Regions from separate parts of the Methylobacterium organophilum genome, predicted to be linked through region 2. Evidence: riboswitches for the same ligand, from Rfam matches in the RefSeq annotation. Region 2 holds a riboswitch; the other holds the start of a gene.
The links. A riboswitch is a leader RNA that binds a small molecule or an ion and turns the genes downstream of it on or off. The one in region 2 is predicted to bind thiamine pyrophosphate.
Positions count from the first base shown of each region.

Region 1: linked by a shared signal. The riboswitch ahead of thiC (phosphomethylpyrimidine synthase ThiC) and the one ahead of thiO (glycine oxidase ThiO) in region 2 are both predicted to bind thiamine pyrophosphate.

Region 1 is NZ_CP092848.1:3,403,466-3,413,092, forward strand. It holds gene MMB17_RS15895 (hypothetical protein) at 1-279, opposite strand, end outside; gene MMB17_RS15900 (hypothetical protein) at 631-807, shown strand; gene MMB17_RS15905 (acyltransferase family protein) at 925-1,989, opposite strand; gene MMB17_RS15910 (HNH endonuclease) at 2,160-2,531, opposite strand; gene MMB17_RS15915 (alpha/beta hydrolase) at 2,549-3,388, opposite strand; TPP riboswitch at 3,510-3,617, shown strand; gene thiC (phosphomethylpyrimidine synthase ThiC) at 3,697-5,589, shown strand; gene MMB17_RS15925 (flagellar protein FlaG) at 5,838-6,200, shown strand; gene flaF (flagellar biosynthesis regulator FlaF) at 6,280-6,660, opposite strand; gene MMB17_RS15935 (hypothetical protein) at 6,831-7,079, shown strand; gene MMB17_RS15940 (hypothetical protein) at 7,110-7,319, opposite strand; gene MMB17_RS15945 (hypothetical protein) at 7,324-7,650, opposite strand; gene MMB17_RS15950 (metallophosphoesterase family protein) at 7,755-8,297, opposite strand; gene MMB17_RS15955 (energy transducer TonB family protein) at 8,308-9,354, opposite strand; gene tolR (protein TolR) at 9,359-9,627, opposite strand, start outside.
Region 2 is NZ_CP092848.1:585,781-595,407, reverse strand. It holds gene MMB17_RS02665 (GatB/YqeY domain-containing protein) at 1-213, shown strand, start outside; gene MMB17_RS02660 (VOC family protein) at 297-692, shown strand; gene dnaG (DNA primase) at 848-2,767, shown strand; gene rpoD (RNA polymerase sigma factor RpoD) at 2,953-4,953, shown strand; gene MMB17_RS02645 (DUF2798 domain-containing protein) at 5,033-5,299, opposite strand; gene MMB17_RS02640 (adenylate/guanylate cyclase domain-containing protein) at 5,602-6,897, shown strand; gene MMB17_RS02635 (retropepsin-like aspartic protease family protein) at 6,904-7,422, opposite strand; TPP riboswitch at 7,615-7,737, shown strand; gene thiO (glycine oxidase ThiO) at 7,800-9,014, shown strand; gene thiS (sulfur carrier protein ThiS) at 9,011-9,223, shown strand; gene thiG (thiazole synthase) at 9,226-9,627, shown strand, end outside.

The DNA of each region.
Region 1 (9,627 bases), 2.4 Mb from region 2:
CTTGATGCCGATCTTGTGCTCGGAACCGGCGCTGTTGTGCAGGTTCGCGGTCAGGCAGACGAAGTCTTCCTTGTCCACGTCGACGGTCAGGCCCGAGATGGTGCCGGCAGCGTTGCGGTCCTCGTCCAGCACCTCCGCCATGAGGCTGAGCACGCTGATGATCGGCTGGAGCGCCTTGGTGCCGTCCTCCAGCAGCTTGCGGCGCAGCTGATTTTTGCGGGCATCGGCCGCCTGCAGGCGACGACGGAAGCGATTTTTGATTTCGTACGGATCGGTCATCGCGCATCCCCACGAGCGAAAATCGATTATTCTGCTCTGCGGAGAAACTAAGAAACGCATATTATTCGGTCAAGCAGTTGCACAGTATTCGCGCGTGCAAATACGATGAGCGCCTGCCCAGTTTCACGACCTGCCCAAAATTTGGGCATCTATGACCGCGCACGACCGGCTGCGGATCGGTCGCGCGAAACGGCGATGATCCGCCCGTTGCGGCCTGCCGCACCCGGCCAGAATCCCGCGTCCCGGGAGTTTCCCTCGGCCGAACGGCGGTGCTAAGACCGCTGCGCTTTCTGTAAGATCCGGGCCCGCGTGAAGGCCCGCACAACGCGAGGGAACGCAATGAACCCGCTGGTGCCGCTTCTGGTCCTCCTGCTCCTGCCGATCGGCGCCATCTCCGCGGTGCTGTTCACGGATACGGGCATCGACCCGGCCCTGCTCACCGCCACGATCAAGACCTTCGCGATCCTGTTCGTCGTCGGCGGCGCCCTGTCCTTCGCCGCGAGCCGCCTCGCCGCGCGCTCGAACTGACGGCCCGCACGATCCCGGCGGCGGGGTGGCGAGGCGCCTGCTTCCGCCGAGAACATCGCCCGGGCGCTGGAGCGGATGGGACGGTTCCTGTCGGAGCGCGCCCCGGCCTGACGGCCCTCAGGCCGGCCTGAGGGCCGGCGCCTTCGGCCGCGGCGCTCCCGCGATGTGGAACAGGGCAGGGCGCTCGAACAGGGCGTTCAGCGGCGTCCTGCGGATCAGGCGCTCGAACAGGAGCGGCGTCACCACCGCCACCGCCGTCACGATCAGGCTGGCCAGACCGATATCGGCGATCAGCCCGGACTTGACGATCAGGGTGCGGCTCAGCGCCATCGGCAGGAAGAAGGCGAAGTAGATCACGATCGAGCGCCGGCCGCAGGCCCGGAACGCGGCCGTGACCGGCCCTCCGGCCCGGGTCAGGAGGGCGGCCACCGAGACGATCGCCAGCGCGCCGATGCTGCCGAGAACGAGGCTCACGCCGGGCAGGCTCGCCAGCGTCGGATAGGCGGGGAACCCGCTCGGGCTGAAGGCGAAGAGGGCCTCGACCAGAGCCCATACGGCAAGCCCAGCCAGCGCCATGGCGGGCCGGCCGCGCACCCCCGTCGCGAAGGCGAAGATCCGCTCGGCGAAGAGATAGCCGCCGACGAAATAGACGTAGCGGCCGCAGAACTCCTCCAGCAGATAGGGCATGCCGTGGGCCGGCAGCATCTGCAGCAGGGCCGCTCCGGCGAGCAGGAGAGGCGGGGGCACCCGCCCATGGGCGAGCTTGGTCACCACGGAGAAGACGGCGAGCAGATAGATGAACCAGAGGGTCGAGTAGGGCTCGACCAGGGCCCAGGCGAGGTGCAGCCCGAAGGCGGCGAGGGCCCCGTCCAGCCCCTGCGCGCCCGCGACGATCGGACCGGTCTTCACCGCCGACTGGATCACCACCCAGAGGACGTAGAAATAGGCGAAGTGGACGACGCGCCGGTCGGCGAAGAGGCGCCAGTCACGGTCGATCACCCGGCCGAGGAACAGCCCCGAGAGTAGGAAGAAATCCGGGATCCGGAAGGGCTTGGCGAAGGCGACGACCGTGTGCAGAAAGCCCTCGCCCCCCATCGCCTCGCCGGTGCCGAGGGTGGAATGCATCATCACCACGAGGACGATGCAGAGCCCCTTGGCGACATCGACCCAGGCGAGCCGCATCGCGTCCTCGGGCCGGGCCGGACGGACGGGCAAGGGGATCACGGTCACGGGGCGCCTCGCCGGTCGGTCTGTTCGAGCGAGAGGCGAGCCTGACGGGCAATCGTAAAGCGGGGGCTACCCCAGGCGCCCGGCGGCCGGGGAACGCGCCGGCATCCGTAACATTCGGTGAATCAACCGTGCGGCATTCGCGACGCCTTGCGCGCCCGCGTCAGGCGGGTGGGCGCGTGGAAGTCGTCGGGCTTCGTGCGCACCCAGGCCAGGAACCGGGCGATCTCCGGGTCGGCGCGCAGGGCATCCACGTCGGCGAGCCGCCGGGCAATCTCGGCCTCGCTGTAGCGGGCATGGATCGCCGAATGGCAGATCTGGTGCAGGCGCACGGTCTCCCCGTGCCGGCCGCCCTTCAGCTTCGGGGTGAGGTGGTGGAGGCTCTGCCGCGCCCCCGGCGGGATCGGCCGTTCGCAGAGCGGGCAGACGGGCAGAACCGCCGGTGCGGCCGCGCCCGCCTCCTCCTCGCGCCAACGCCGTGCCCGCCGACCGACCATGCCGCCTCCTCCGTGGATCAGCGATGGGAGAGGGCGGCCGGTTCCGGGACGCAGGCCGCGCCGATTCGCCCGCGGAAGAAGGCTTCCACCGCCTGGTCGCGCATCCCGAGGATGGAAACGTGATCGCCCGGGATCACCTCCAGCCGCGCGCGGGCCCCGGCCGCCCGGGCGAGCCCCGCCGCGAGCTTGGCCGGCACCACCGGATCCGCATCCCCCTGCACGATCCAGACCGGCGCCTCGCCCCGGGCGATGCGCAGGTCCGAGCGCCAGGGATCGCGCAGGAGCAGGCCGGCGGGCAGGAGGGGGAAGCGCAGCCGCACGAGATGGAGCAGGGAATCGAAGGGCGCGTCGAGGAACAGCCCGACCGGCGTAGCCTGCTCGGCCACGGCCACGGCGACGCCCGTGCCGAGGGAATGGCCGTGGAGCAGGACCGGCGCGCCCGGCGCCCGGCTCTCGACCGTGCGGAGGGCGGCGCGCCCATCCTCGATCAGCCCCTCCTCGCTCGGCTGGCCGGTGGAGCCGGGATAGCCGCGATAGGCCAGGGTGAGCAGGCCCCAGCCCGCCGCGCGCCAGGGGCCTTGCGAGAACCGCTCCGCATGCGGCTCCGGGCGGGAGCCGTTGCCGTGGAAGCTCAGCACCACGCCGCAGCCCGGCCGCGGCGCCCGCCAGAGCCCATGCAGCCGCTCGCCATCGGCGGTCCCGATGGTGAGCGCCTCGACATCCGCGGGCTGCGCGCTCCAGGGCGGCGGGATGCTCGCGCCCGGATAGATCAGCCGGCGCTGGTTGAAGACGAGGGCACCGATCATCGCGCCCGCGAGCAGAAGCAGGACGAGGGCGAGAATTCCGAGGACGCGCATGCTCTCCTGGTCGCTCCCGAGGCGGCGACGGCAAAGTCGACCCTTAAACAGGGGAATGCAGAGAAGAACAGGCGCCCCGGTGACGCGCCGTTGACAAAGCCGGCCCACGGCCCGAATCTGGAACCGTTCCGAGGGGGGCCCCGATCCGGGGGCTGAGAGTGGGCGAGGCGCCCTGACCCTTGAACCTGATCCGGCTCGTACCGGCGGAGGGACGGGAACCTGCTGCGCGCGGCGAGAGGCCGCGTGTTTGTGAAAGCCCAAACCGTTCGTCGTCTGCGGGTCGCCTCCAACGCCAGGAGTGACACCCGATGAACGCACCCGTCCGTCCCAAGGATCTTCCCAACGGCGCTCCGTCCAGCGTCACCACCGGCCCCGTGGCCGGCTCGCGCAAGGTCTACGCGCAGGCGCCCGGCCGGCCGGACATCACGGTGCCCTTTCGCGAGATCGCGCTGACCGATCCGAACGAGCCGGCGGTGCGGGTCTACGACCCCTCCGGTCCCTATACCGAGACCGATGCCCGGATCGATCTCGAGAAGGGCCTGCCGACCGCCCGCGAGCCCTGGATCGTCAAGCGCGGCTACGAGACGGTGGTGCCCCGCGCCGTGAAGCCCGAGGACAACGGCTTCGCGGCCGACGACAAGCTGGTCGCCCCGTGCCCGGCCGAGCGGACCATCCGCAAGGCGGCCCCCGGCCAGATGGTCACGCAATACGAGTTCGCCCGGGCCGGGATCGTCACCGAGGAGATGATCTACGTCGCCCACCGCGAGAATGCCTGCCGCGAGCAGATGCTGGAGCGGGCCGCCGATGCGCTGAAGGACGGCGAGAGCTTCGGCGCTGCGATCCCGCCCTTCATCACGCCGGACTTCGTGCGCGAGGAGGTGGCCCGGGGCCGCGCCATCATCCCGGCCAACATCAACCACACCGAGCTCGAGCCGATGGCGATCGGCCGCAACTTCCTCGTGAAGATCAACGCCAATATCGGCAATTCCGCCGTCACCTCCTCCGCGGCCGACGAGGTGGAGAAGCTGGTCTGGTCGATCCGCTGGGGCGCGGACACCGTCATGGACCTGTCGACGGGCCGCAACATCCACAACATCCGCTCCTGGATCGTGCGCAACTCCCCCGTGCCGATCGGGACGGTGCCGATCTACCAGGCCCTGGAGAAGGTCGGCGGCGATCCGCTCAAGCTCGACTGGGAGGTCTTCAAGGACACCCTCATCGAGCAGGCCGAGCAGGGCATCGACTACTTCACGATCCATGCCGGCGTGCGGCTCGCCTACGTGCCGCTCACCGCGCGCCGCACCACGGGCATCGTCTCCCGCGGCGGCTCGATCATGGCGCGCTGGTGCCTCGCCGGGCACCGGGAATCGTTCCTCTACGAGCGGTTCGACGAGATCTGCGACATCATGCGGGCCTATGACGTGTCGTTCTCCCTGGGCGACGGCCTGCGCCCCGGCTCCATCGCCGATGCCAACGACGCCGCGCAGTTCGCGGAGCTGGAGACGCTGGGCGAGCTCACCAAGATCGCCTGGGACAAGGGCTGCCAGGTGATGATCGAGGGCCCCGGCCACGTGCCGATGCACAAGATCAAGGTGAACATGGACAAGCAGCTGCGCGAATGCGGCGAGGCGCCGTTCTACACCCTCGGCCCGCTGACGACCGACATCGCGCCCGGCTACGACCACATCACCTCCGGCATCGGCGCGGCGATGATCGGCTGGTTCGGCACGGCGATGCTCTGCTACGTCACGCCCAAGGAGCATCTCGGCCTGCCGAACCGCGACGACGTGAAGACCGGCGTGATCACCTACAAGATCGCCGCCCACGCCGCCGACCTCGCCAAGGGCCACCCCGCCGCGCAGCTGCGCGACGACGCGCTCTCCCGCGCCCGCTTCGATTTCCGCTGGGAGGATCAGTTCAACCTCTCCCTGGATCCGGACACGGCGCGGAGCTTCCACGACGAGACCCTGCCCAAGGATGCGCACAAGGTGGCGCATTTCTGCTCGATGTGCGGGCCGAAATTCTGCTCGATGAAGATCACGCAGGATCTGCGCGCCGATGTGCTCGCCATGGAGGAGGCCGGAATCGTCATCGGGCAATCCGCCCCGATGAGCGAGGAAGAGCGCCGGGCCGGGATGCAGGCGAAGTCGGAGGAGTTCCTCTCCGAGGGCGGCAAGCTCTACGTCGAGGCCGCCGAGTAGCGCCGAGGCGCGGGCCGGGAGGCCAGGGGCCGCCGCTTCCGAGCGGCGGCCCTTTCTCGTTGTGCTCGCATCACGGACTGCAACTGAGCTGCCACAGGGGAGAATTTCCCGACAATTCGCCTCGGTACGTTTACGCTTTCGCAACCGAGACCTGAGCGCGGCGCGGAAAACGCGACGATCTTAAGATTCCGCTTATCGCCTCGGGGCTTCAATCGGGGCACAGTCCTCGATGAGGATGGAGCAATCCCATGGATGCCATAAGGCCGATCTCGACGCCCGCACCGACCCCTTCGGTCGCTTCGGCCGCGGAGTCGCGCCCCACGGCGCAGGTCACGTCCGACACGCCGAACACCAGCCGGCAACTCGCCCCGGCGGTCTCGATCGAGATCAATCCCGAGAACACCCCGGCCGCCAATCCCGCTCCCGCGGCGTCCACGGAGAAGCGCGGCTTCGAGCGTGATCCCGAGAGCCAGGCCATCGTCTACCGCGTGACCGACGCCGCGACCGGCGACGTGCTGGTGCAGATCCCCGACGAGGTCGTTCTCCGGGCGCGTGCCTATGCCCGCGACGGCACGGCGCAGCTCGGCCAGCGCATCGCGAAATTCGCCTAGCTTCTCCTTCGCTCTTCCGGGAATTCAGGGCCGCTCCACCGGGGCGGCCCTTCGCATGTCCGGGACTGTACCCATGCGGTCAGGCGGCCACCGGACCGGGATCGCCCTGCAGGCCGGCGGCGAGGTGATGATTGAGGGTGACGAGCGTCTCGAGCTTGCGGGCGCTCGGCTCGATCATCGCGTCGATGATCGTGCGGAAGACATAGACGGCGAGATTGCTGACGTTCTGGCGCAGATCGTCGGGCAGAGGATTGGCCGGATCGGCCACGGCGGAGGCCAGAACAGTCCAGACCTTCTGGTTGAAGATCAGGGCCTCGTTCAGCGCCACGGAGCCGGGCTCGACATTGCCCTGCAGGGCCTGGAGCCGGCCAGCGGCCTTGAGAAGTACGGCGGCCTCGGCTTCTCGGGGAGAGAGTGCGCTGCGCGAGACCTTCGCGTAGGCATTGGCCGCATACGACATCGATTTGGTGTCCCCGCCGTTCGGGCAGCGCAGAGGCCCGCTCGTCGATCTTTCTGGCACGCGCCTGTTAAAAGAAGGTGAGCGAGGATCCGCCACGATGGCGCCCTCTTGAAGGGCGAGAGATTTGCTGCACTGCGTGCGACGCAGATTGCGATCCGGACCCGCCGTTCATGACGAACTTCTTCCTTGGCACGCTTGCCGGCGGCATCATCGCTTGCGTGGCGACGATCGCGGCCGCGCGCCATCCGGAGGTTCAGTCGCGTCTCGGCCTGGTCCCCCCGGCCCAGGCGGCCAAGGCACCGGCGCCGATCGTGGCGCCCCGCTGCCCGCCTCCGCCGCCCCAGGCCGCCCCAACCGCGCGGGTGGGCAATCCGGAGATGCTGTTCGCCCGCGGGCGCTTCTGGAACGTCGCTCCCTGAAAAGCGCGCGACGCGCGGCCTCCCGGCGCTTCAGACGCTGCTGAGCAGGAACATCACCATCGTGGTGGCGAGGGTGCTGCCGAGGAAGCCGCAGAGCGCGGCGGCGAAGGAGGGGCCGACGGAGGCGGTGTCGACCGTGGCTTGAGCGTTGGTGTTCATCGTGAGCCCCTGAGGAATCGGCATGGCGTCGTTGGTCGAGTGATGCGCCCGAACGCCGCGGATCGGCGTGTGGCGGCGCACCCGGTCAGTCGCAGCGGTTAACGCGCTTGGCGACGCGCAACGCCCGCAATTCGCTCCGCAGATCGATGGAGACGATGTCCTGGCCGCAATCCTCGAAATCGCCCTGGGCGTCGTGGTAGCGGTCGCCGACCTCGTCGAGCGTGTCGCAGACGCGGTCGTGGTTACCCAGGCGCGCCTCCTGGCGGGCCTGGAAGCGCAGCGCACTGGCCTCCTGGAGGCGGCGCTGTCCCTCGACGCAGCTCGGCAGGGCCTGGGCAGGGAGCATCGTCCCGAGAAGTCCCGCAGCCGTGGCGGCGGTGAGAATCGCGTGACGCAGAGTTGAGCCGGACATGGGCAACCCGGAAGCTATCGTGTGAAAGGTACGGCGCAAGACCGGCCAAGATTTCTGGCCCCGATCATCGCCCGTTCATGTGCCGTTGAACGGCGAAGCTGCTTCTATGGTTCCGCGTTTTTGCCCGGCGCGGAGGGCATGCCTCGGCGTCCCCGGCGCGAGACGAGGATCTCGGCGAGGGTCACCGGCCTGAGCCCCTGCGGATCGACGCCGACATCGTATTGACGCGGGATCGGGGTCAGCCGGCCATGGGAATGGCCATGCAGGTTCAGGGCGCCGCGCCCCGTCCCGTTCCAGGTGCGGAAGGCATAGTGGCAGAGCACGAGGCGCCGGCCGTCCACAGTGATCTCCGCATAGTGGCCGACGCTGTCCCAACCCGGCGCCTCCAGGGTCGCCGGGCCGTCATTGTTGCCCACGATCAGGTGCTTGCGCCCGTTCAGCGCGGCGAGGATCGCGCGGACGCGCTCCGGCGGCGGCCCGAGGGCGAAGTCGCCGAGATGCCAGATCTCGTCCGCCGCCCCGACCCGCTCGTTCCAGTTGGCGATCAGCACCGCATCGTGCTCGGCGAGGCTCGCGAAGGGGCGCTTGTCGATGCGCAACGCGCGGGTGTCGCCGAAATGCGTGTCGCTCGTGAAGAAGACCGTCACGGGCCGCGCGTCACCGCCCCGGGCTGAACCGGAGCGGAACCGTGACGGAGAGGCTCGACTGGGTCACGCCGGGGGGGGCCGGCGGCAGTGCGCCGCGCACGGCGGCGAGCGCCGCGCTGTCGATGGCTCCGATGCCGCTGCTGCCCGCCAGCCCGGCCCCGCTCACGGAACCGGACCGGCTCACGGTGAAGCGCACGGTGGCGACGCCGCCGGAGGTGCCGGACGCCGCCTCGCGGTTCATGCGGCCGCGGATGGTGGCCGCCATCGAGGCCTTCCATTGCGCCATGGCGTTCGGATCGCTGCCGGCTGAGGCCGCGCCACCCGAGCTCTGGCGCGAGGCGGAAGCGGAGTTGCGCTGCGACTGCCCGGCGCTGGCGGCAGCGGCCTTGCGAGCCGCCTCGCGCTCACGCTTCTGCGCTTCGCGCTTCTCGCGGATCGCCTCGAGGCGACGCTCCTCGCGTTCCTTCTCGCGCTTGGCTTCGAGGGCGGCCTTGCGACGGGCCTCCCGCTCCGCGGCGATCTTGGCGGGATCGGGCTGTTTGGGCTTCGCCGGCTCGATCGGCTTCGGAGGCTCCGGCGGCTTGGCCACGGTCTCCGGCGGCGGAGGCGCCAGAGCCTCCGCCTCCGGGGCCTGGGAGGTGATGATCCGCTCCTCGGGCGGGGGCGGCGCGGTCTCCGGCGGCTTCTCGGCCAGCACCTCGGGCGGGGGCGGAGGCTTCACCTCCTGCGGCTGCTCGGCGATCGCCTCCTCCGGCACCACCTCGGCGGTCTCAGGCGGGGGCGGCTCGGCGGCCTCCATCGGATCGCCGATCGGCTTGGTGGTCTCGGGCGCGGCCTCGGACTGGGCCTGCTCGGCGGGCGCCTGCGTCTCGGCCTCCGTCATCTGCGGCGCGAGATCGATCGTGATCTCCTGCTCGCCGGGGGGCGCCGGCGGCGTGAAATGCAGGAAGGTGATCGCGAGCAGGGCGAGCGCGTGCAGCAGGAGCGCGACGACGAAGGCCGCGAACAGCCCCGACGGCCCCCGGCCCGGGCTCTGCGACGAAACCAGAGCGGTCATGGCGTTAGGGCGCGGGCGCGTTGGAAGGGGCGGGAGGGGGAGCAGGCGCCGCGCCGCCGCCGGGCGACTGCGCGATCAGCGAGACCTTGGTGAAGCCGGCCTGGCCGACGAGGCCCATCACCTCCATGATCTTGCCGTAGGGCACGTCCCGGTCGCCGCGGACCAGCACGACCTGGTCCGGGTTCTCCGCCTTGAGCGCCCGCAGGCGCGGCATCAGCGTCTCGGGGGTGAAGGCGTCCTTGGCGATGTAGGGATGGCCGTCCTTGTCGATGG
Region 2 (9,627 bases):
CGGGCCGAGGCCGCGATCATCGCCGGCTTCCTGCCCCAGCAGATGGACGAGGCCGAGACCCGCGCCGCCATCGCCGACGCCATCGCCGAGACCGGCGCGGCCGGCCCCAAGGACATGGGCAAGGTGATCGGCGCCCTGAAGGGCAAATATGCCGGCCGCATGGATTTCGGCCGGGCGAGCGGCCTCGTGAAGGATGCACTCGCCGGCAAGTAGGATTTCGAATCGGGCTGTAGCTGGCGGTTGCGCCGGCGGCGGCGCGCGGCGATCCTCCCGTCGAGCGATTCGGGAGGACGCCGATGCCGCGGGCCGAGATCATCCCTTACCTGTTCTACCGCGACGTGCCGACGGCGCTGGACTGGCTTGCCCGGGCCTTCGGCTTCATCGAGGAGAGCCGGCACCCCACGCCGAGCGGCGGCCTGCATGCGGAGATGCGGCTGGAGGGCTGCCGGATCATGATGGGGCAGGCGGCGGGGCAGGGGGCCGGTGCCGAGCGGATCGGCCCGCCCGCGCCGGGCGGGCGCGCCACGCAGGGCGTCTTCGTCTACCTGCCCGACCTCGCCGCGCATTTCGCCGCGGCGAAGGCCGCGGGCGCCGAGATCCCGGCGGAGCCGGCGGATCACGGCTACGGCCTCACCTACACGGCCTACGACCTCGACGGGCATCCCTGGTACTTCACGCAGATGTCCGGCTGACGAATCCGCGCCGCCGGTGTCGGGAGACTGCCGCGGGCGGCGTGAGCCGGGCCATCGCCGTACCCAGCGATCCACAGGCTGACCCGCGGGACTCCGGGCGGCGATCTGCGGTATCGTCGGCGTTTGACGGATCGATCCGGACCCCGCCCCAGCCCGTGCGCTACCCGCCCCACATCCTCGACGAGATCCGCGTCCGGCTGCCGCTCTCCGAGGTGGTCGGGCGCCGGGTCCGGCTGAAGAAGGCCGGCCGCGAATGGCGCGGGCTATCGCCGTTCAACGCGGAGAAGACGCCCTCCTTCTACGTGAACGATCAGAAGCAGTTCTACCACTGCTTCTCATCGGGCAAGCACGGCGACGCCTTCACCTTCCTGATGGAGACCGAGGGCGTCAGCTTCCCGGAGGCGGTCGAGCGCCTCGCCTCCGAGGCGGGGGTAAGCCTGCCCAAGCTCTCCCCGGAGACCGAGCAGGCCGAGAGCCGCCGCAAGGGCGCCCTCGAGGTGATGGAGCTCGCCACGGTCTTCTTCGAGGAGCAGCTGCGCGGGCGCTCCGGCACGGAGGCGCGCCACTATCTCGACCGGCGCGGGCTCGGCCCCGAGACCCGGGCCCGCTTCCGCCTCGGCTACGCGCCGGGCGACCGCTACGCCCTGCGCGACCATCTCGCCGGCAAGGGCATCGACAAGGAGACCATGTCGGAGCTCGGCCTGCTGGTGGCCGGCGAGGGGATCTCCGTGCCCTACGACCGCTTCCGCGACCGGGTGATCTTCCCGATCCTCGACATCCGCGGCCGGGTCATCGCCTTCGGCGGCCGGGCCATGCAGGCGGATGCCCGGGCGAAGTACCTCAATTCCCCGGACACGCCGCTCTTCCACAAGGGGCAGGTGCTCTACAACCTGCACGCGGCCCGCAAGGCGGCGCACGAGCGCAGCACCATCATCGCCGTCGAGGGCTATGTCGACGTGATCGCGATGACGCTGGCCGGCCATCCCAACGCCGTGGCGCCGCTCGGCACGGCGCTGACCGAAGAGCAGCTCGGCCTGCTCTGGCGCCAGGCGGCGGAGCCGATCCTGTGCTTCGACGGCGACGGGGCGGGCCGCCGCGCCGCCTACCGCGCCCTCGACGTGGCCCTGCCCCTGCTGGAGCCGGGCAAGTCCCTGCGCTTCGCCCTGCTGCCCCAGGGCCAGGACCCGGACGACCTGCTGCGCTCCGGCGGCGCCTCGGCCATCGACAAGGTGCTGGAGGGCGCCCGGCCCCTCGTGGAGATGCTGTGGGCGCGGGAGACCGAGGCCGCGCCCCTGGACACCCCCGAGCGGCGCGCCGGCCTCGCCCGCACCCTGCGCGAGACCGTCTCCGGCATCCGCGACGAGACCGTGCGGCGCTTCTACCGCGACGAGATCGAGGGCCGGCTGCGCGACCTCTCCGGCCCCCGCGCCCGGGGCGGGGGCGAGCGTGCGCCCTTCGAGCGCTTCGCCCCCCGGGGGGGCGGGCCGGGGCGTTCCCGCTTCGGCGAGCCGGCCTCGCCGCGGCTCACCGCCAAGTTCAGCCCGCTCCTGGCCTCCGCCGCCGCCCCCGCGCCGGGGGGCGCCTTCAGCGAGCGCGAGGCGATGATCGTCTCCTGCCTGCTCGTCCATCCCGAGCTTCTCGTCATCGAGGCGGAGGATCTCGCGCAGCTCGACCTGCACAATCCGGATGCGGATGCCCTGCGCTCGGCTCTGCTTGACCATGCAGCGGAAGCGGGGCACGGGGAGCAGGAACTCCTGCAGGGTCGCCTCGACCGGCAGGGCCTCGGCGAGGCCGCGGCCCGACTCGCCGCCCTGGTGCGGCCCGGGGACCGTTGGGCGCTGGATTTGCATGCGGATCCGCAGCGCCTGGAGCATACCGTGCGTCAGGCCGTGATCTTGCACCGCAAGGCGGGAGCGCTACATAGCGAACTTCTTCAGGCGGAACGGGCGCTTGCCGAAGACGAATCCGAGGCCAATTTCGCATGGCTCTGCGACGTCAAGGCGCGACAGGCCGTCGTTGCCGCTGCGGAGGTCGAGAAAGAGCCGTCGGACGGAAGCGATTTTTCGGGGCCGTGACCCGCGGGAGATACCCTTCAGGTGAGCGCATGGTTAACGCTCGGTCAAGCACCGTAAGCGCATAGCAACGATTGACAAGATGGGCGGCCATTCGCGAAGGGCCGCAGCGGGAAGTGATCACGGTGCCGTCGATGCGGAGCTTTCGCGGCTCCCCACGGCATCGGTTCTGGAACAATAGGCTGGGCATGGCAACGAAGGCAACCGAGCGGGACGAGGCTGACGTCGCTCAGGAACAGCAGTCCGATGGGCCGCTGCTCGATCTGACCGATGCCGCCGTCAAGCGCATGGTGAAGCTCGCGAAGAAGCGCGGCTACGTGACCTACGAAGAGGTCAACGAGGTCCTGCCCGACGGCCAGGTCGACGGCGACCAGATCGAGGACGTCCTCGCGCAGCTCGACGACATGGGCATCCGCGTCGTCGAGGCGGAGGAGACCGAGGACACCCCGGCCGAGCGTCCCGCCAACGGCGAGGCCGCCGAGGAGGAGGAGACCGCCGAGGGCGGCGAGGTCGCCGAGGCCTCCCCGTCCCGTGCCGTCGCGGTCGCGACCACCACCACCCGCGAGCCGGCCGACCGCACGGACGATCCCGTGCGCATGTACCTGCGCGAGATGGGCTCGGTGGAGCTCCTGTCCCGCGAGGGCGAGATCGCCATCGCCAAGCGCATCGAGGCCGGCCGCGAGGCGATGATCGCGGGCCTCTGCGAGAGCCCGCTCACCTTCCAGGCGATCATCATCTGGCGCGACGAGCTGATCGAGGGGAAGGTTCTCCTGCGCGACATCATCGACCTGGAGGCGACCTATGCCGGTCCCGACGGTCGCAATGCGCCCCAGGTCGCCGAAGGCGAGGGTGAGGAAGGCGAGGACGCCGAAGGCCCGACGCCGCCCGAGGGCGGCGACGAAGAAGACGACATGGAGAACAACGTCTCGCTCGCGGCGATGGAAGCCGAGATCAAGCCGCGCGTTCTCGAGACCTTCGACAACATCGCCAACAACTACCGCAAGCTGCGCAAGCTCCAGAACGAGGAGGCCGCGCTCAAGGCCTCCGGCGGCGCCTCGGCTCCCGGCCAGGACAAGAAGCAGGCCGAGCTGAAGGACATCGTCGTCGGCGAGGTGAAGTCGCTCTCGCTCAACGCCAACCGCATCGAGGCGCTGGTCGAGCAGCTCTACGACATCAACAAGCGCCTCATCAGCCACGAGGGTCGGCTGATGCGCGCCGCCGAGAGCCACGGCGTCGCCCGCGACGAGTTCCTGCGCCACTACCAGGGCTGGGAGCTCGATCCGAACTGGATGGAGCGCGTCGGCACGCTCGGCGGCAAGGGCTGGAAGAACTTCGTCGAGAAGGGCGGCCGGCAGGTCGCGGATCTGCGCGAGCAGATCCTGACGCTCGCCTCCGAGACCGGGCTTCAGATCGGCGAGTACCGCAAGATCGTGAACATGGTCCAGAAGGGCGAGCGCGAAGCCCGGCAGGCCAAGAAGGAGATGATCGAGGCGAACCTCCGCCTCGTGATCTCGATCGCCAAGAAGTACACCAACCGCGGCCTGCAGTTCCTGGACCTGATCCAGGAGGGCAACATCGGCCTGATGAAGGCGGTCGACAAGTTCGAGTACCGCCGCGGCTACAAGTTCTCGACCTATGCCACCTGGTGGATCCGGCAGGCGATCACCCGCTCGATCGCCGACCAGGCCCGCACGATCCGCATCCCGGTGCACATGATCGAGACGATCAACAAGATCGTCCGGACCTCGCGCCAGATGCTGCACGAGATCGGCCGCGAGCCGACTCCGGAGGAGCTGGCCGAGAAGCTGGCGATGCCGCTGGAGAAGGTGCGCAAAGTCCTCAAGATCGCCAAGGAGCCGATCTCCCTCGAGACGCCGATCGGCGACGAAGAGGATTCGCATCTCGGCGACTTCATCGAGGACAAGAACGTCGTCCTGCCGATCGATGCGGCGATCCAGAGCAATCTGCGCGAGACGACGACGCGGGTGCTGGCCTCGCTCACGCCCCGCGAGGAGCGCGTGCTGCGCATGCGCTTCGGCATTGGCATGAACACCGACCACACCCTCGAGGAGGTCGGCCAGCAATTCTCGGTGACCCGCGAGCGCATCCGCCAGATCGAGGCCAAGGCCCTGCGCAAGCTCAAGCACCCGAGCCGCTCGCGCAAGCTCCGGAGCTTCCTCGACAACTGAGCGGAGCGCCCGGCGCTCCCGTTCCGACGAGGCCAGCCGGCCGTGCCCCCTGGCGGGGCGCGGCCGGTTTTCTTTTGCCTCAGGAGGCGGCGGGCGCGACGAGCAGGCCGACGATGCGCCGGACCAGCGGCATGACCAGCAGCAGGGTCGGGAAGGCCACGACCCAGGAGATGGCCCAGGCGCCGGGCCAAGTCTGCAGGAAGGCGGCGCTGAGGCCGAGGCTCTTCAGGGTCGCGATCCCTGAGACGACGAAGGTCATCAGCAGGCTGAGCACGAAGGGCATGAGGATGGCGGCATAGCGCGCCGGCAGGCGCCGCAGGGCGAGGGAGTTCTGAGAGTTCGGCATGGAAACGTCTTTTGTCGAAGGGTCATCGTCAGGTTTCGGGAAAGGACGCCGCGCAACCGGTTCGACGAACCCGGAGGGAGCGTTGCCTGACGTGAGACGCTTACGGCCCGGCCTGATGGCACGGAACGACGCAGAATTAATGAGTGTCACGGAGGAAGCCAAGCCGTTCCGGTGAGCGGCTGGCGAAGTTTTTTCGTGCCGGATACGCGTACGGCGCTAGATTCCGATCGAATGCGCGCAGAAGGATTTCGCGCTTCGGCCCGACCATTGCGGTGCTCCGCCGCCGAACCCACCTTGGCCATATGCTCGACGAGGACATTCCCCACCCTCCGCCGACGGCCCTCGCCGACGGCTCGGAAGCCGAGGACGTGCCCTTCGGCGCGATCCAGCCCAGCGTCGCGATTCGCGACTGGCTGCTGAGCGAGGGCGCGCGCCTGCCCAAGGCGGACGACCTGCTGGCCGGGCTCGCCGAGCGCCTCAACGCCATCGGCGTGCCCGTGGACCGGGCCTCGACGGCGATCGACACCCTGCATTCGGAGTATTCCGGCGTCGGCCGCGTCTGGAACCGGGAGACCGGCTCCACCGTGCGGCTGTTCCCGCACGGGGAGGCCTCCGAGGCGGCCTACCGGGCGAGCCCGTTCCACGCGGTGCACCAGTCCGGCGAGTGGATGATCCTCGATCTCGCCGAGACCGAGGAGACGCGCTTCGAGATCATCCCGGAGCTGAAGGCGGGCGGCTACACCACCTATGTCGTCGTGCCGGTGTTCTTCACCAACGGCACCCATAACGGCATCACCTTCGCCACGCGGTCGGCGGAAGGCTTCCGCGACGACCACATCGCGATCCTGCGCTTCATCATGCCGGCGCTGGCCGCGGTGATGGAGATGCGCATCGTCAACAAGCAGCTGGACCAGGTGCTGCGCATCTATGTCGGGGACGAGCCGCACCGGGCGATCCTGGCCGGCGACATCCGCCGGGGGCAGGTGCGGCGGATCCGCTCCGCGATCCTGTTCGCGGACATGCGCGACTACACCCAGCTCTCTGCCGACCTCACGCCGGAGGAGGCGGTCGATCTCCTCAACGTGTTCTTCGACTGCCTCGTGCCGGCCATCGAGCGGGAGGGCGGCGAGGTGCTGAAATATCTCGGCGACGGCCTGCTCGCGATCTTCCGCGAGCCCGGCGACGATCTCGGCGGGGCCGCCAAGAGCGCGCTGACCGCGGCGCAGGACGGGCTGCGCGCCCTCGACGAGGCCAATGCCGTGCAGCGCTTCGGCGCGCAGCCGGTGGCCGCGGGCATCGCCCTCCATCACGGCGAGGCGGCCTACGGCAATGTCGGTTCCGGCACGCGGCTCGACTTCACCGTGATCGGCCGCGACGTGAACCTCGCGAGCCGCCTCGCGCGGCTCAACCGGCCGCTGGGCGAGCCGCTGCTGATGTCGAAGCCCTTCGTCGACTTCCTATGGGGGGACCCCGAGCCGCTCGGCGAGCATCCCCTCGACGGATTCCGGGACAAGATGGCGGTCTACCGCCCGGGCCGGAAGCCGGCCCCCGCCCTCGATGTCGGCCGCCGCCCGGCGCGGGAGGCGGCGGAGGCTTGACCGGCGTCAGCTGCGCAGGGTCAGCCGCCCGCCGGCGATGTTGAAATCGTGCAGGCGGCGCAGGAAGGACATCCCGAGCAGGTTCATGTGGAGGCGTCCGCGGGGCACCACCACCGCCTCGACGTCGCGCACGCTCACCGCCCCGATCCGGATCTGGTTCAGCCGCACGGGGGCGACCCGGACCACGCCGTTGGCCGTCGCGACCTCCTGGCGGAACTCCGACGGGCTCGGCCGCAGGCCGAGGCGTTCCGCATCTTCCTCCATGAGCACGCAGAGACTCGCGCCGGTATCGACCACCATGCGCAGGCTGCGCCCGTCCACCACCGCCTCGGTCAGGAAATGGCCTCGCTCGTCCGCGTTCAGCGTGATCGCGTTGGGCGCCGTGGTCACCACCGGCGTCACGGCCCCTCCCGGAGCGGCGACGGCCGCGGTCTCGACGGGCGCGGCGGGCTTCCGCCCGATCCGCGTCGAGGCGACGCCGCCGACGAGGCAGCACACGCCGAGTGCCAGGATGATCTGCCGCATGGGAAGGCCTTCGCCCGGGATCCTTAGGCGACGAGCCTGCCCCGGCGCGGGTGAAGGCCGCGTCGCCGGACCGCGCCGGGAAGGGCCGGGGAGAAGGATTTTCGCGATTGCGGTTGAGAAACCCTCGCCACCAACGAGCGAATCCGACGCGGGCAGGGGGATTGACCCCGGCGGCCCGTGGGGCCAAATCGGGGATGTTCCAGGGAGATCCCCGGCAAGGGGCTGAGACACCGCTGGGCTCGTGACGAGCGGCGCGGAAATCCTTCGAACCTGATCCGGCTCATACCGGCGTAGGGATTGGACCTTGGGCTCTCCGAGAGCCCGCTTCACCGGAAGCGACAGGCACCAGTTCCTGCGGGCCACCGCGGAGTTCTCGCTTGTCGGACGTCCTGGCCTCCCCCTTCGGTCTGCGCCGCCTCTCCGGCGTGCGCCCCCGCCCCGCCGCCCTGCCGGAGCGGGCCGATGTCGTCGTGGTCGGCGGCGGCATCATCGGTCTGTCGATCGCCTGGCGCCTGGCGGAGGGCGGCCGCTCGGTCGTCGTGGTCGAGCGCGAGAGCGTCGGAGCCGGGGCGAGCCTCGCCGCCACCGGCATGCTGGCGCCCGCCGCCGAGCACGAGCCGGGCTCCGATATCCTGCTGCCCCTCGCCCTGGAGAGCCTGCGCCGCTGGCCGGGCTTCCGCGACGCGCTCCAGGCGGCCTCGGGCCAGGACATCGATTACCGGGAGGAGGGGACCCTGGTCCTCGCCATCGGCCGGGACGAGGTCGACCGCCTGCGCTTCCGCCACGACCTGCAGCAGCGCTCCGGGGTTGCCGCGCAATGGCTCTCCGGTGCCGAGGTGCGTGCCCGCGAGCCCCTGCTGCGCCCCAATGTCACCGCCGGCATCCTCTGCCCCCTCGACCATCAGGTCGATCCCCGCCTCGTCATGGCGGCGCTGGTGCGCGCCTGCGAAGGCGCCGGCGTCGCCATCGTCGAGAACCGCGGCGTCGATGCCCTCGACCGTGAGGGGGGACGCGTCACCGGCATCCGGGCCGGGTCCGACCGGGTCGCGGCGCAGACCGTGATCCTCGCCGCCGGCGCCTGGAGCGGCGAGGCCGGGCTCCTGCCCTGGGCGCTGCCGGTGCGCCCGCTCAAGGGCCAGTCCCTCGCCCTGCGCACGACGAAGCGCACGGGCACGCTGTCCCACATGGTCTGGACCGAGCAGGTGCACATGGCCCCCAAGGGCGACGGCCACCTCATCGTCGGGGCGACGGTGGAGGATTGCGGCTTCAAGGCCGGCGTGACGGCGGGCGGCCTGTTCGCCCTGCTCGAAGGCGCCCGCCGCGTGCTGCCGGGAATCGAGGAGATGGAGATCGAGGCGGTCTGGTCGGGCTTCCGCCCGACCTCGGACGACGACGCACCGATCCTCGACACGCCCATGCCCGGCCTCGTCGTCGCCACGGGCCATCATCGCAACGGCTACCTGCTGATGCCCGCCACCGCCGACGCGGTCGCCGCGCTGCTCGCCACGGGCGCGCTGCCGGATTTCGCCCGCGGCTTCGGGCTCGACCGGTTCGGGCAGGACGAAAACCAGGAGGGGAGGGCGGTCGCGTGACGGTGACCATCAACGGAGAGCGCCGCGAGCACGCGGCGGAGACTTTGGCGTCCCTGTTCGCGGTCGAGGCGGAGGAGCGCGGCATCGAGAGCCCGGAGGGCATCGCCATGGCCCTCAACGGCCGTGTCGTGCGCCGGAGCGAGTGGAGCGTGACGCCGCTCCGGGACGGCGACCGCGTCGAGATCGTGCGCGCCATGCAGGGAGGCTGAGGATGAGCCATCACGACACCGCGCTGACGGCCGAGGCCGCCGAGGACGTTCTGGAGATCGCCGGGGTGCGGCTCGCCTCGCGCCTGTTCATCGGCACCGCCGGCTATCCGAGCCAGAGCATCATGGCCGAGGCGGTGCGCGCCTCCGGCGCCGACGTGGTCACCGCCTCGATCCGCCGCGTCTCGCTGCAGGGCCACGGCTCGGACACCTTCCAGCGCCTCAAGGGCAAGCATTTCCTGCCCAACACCGCCGGCTGCGAGACCGCCCGGGACGCGATCCTGACCGCGGAGCTCGCCCGAGAGGCGCTCGGCACCAACTGGATCAAGGTCGAGGTGATTGGCGACCGCGAATCGCTCTACCCCGATGTGATGGAGTTGATGGAGGCCTGCCGCCACCTCGTCGAG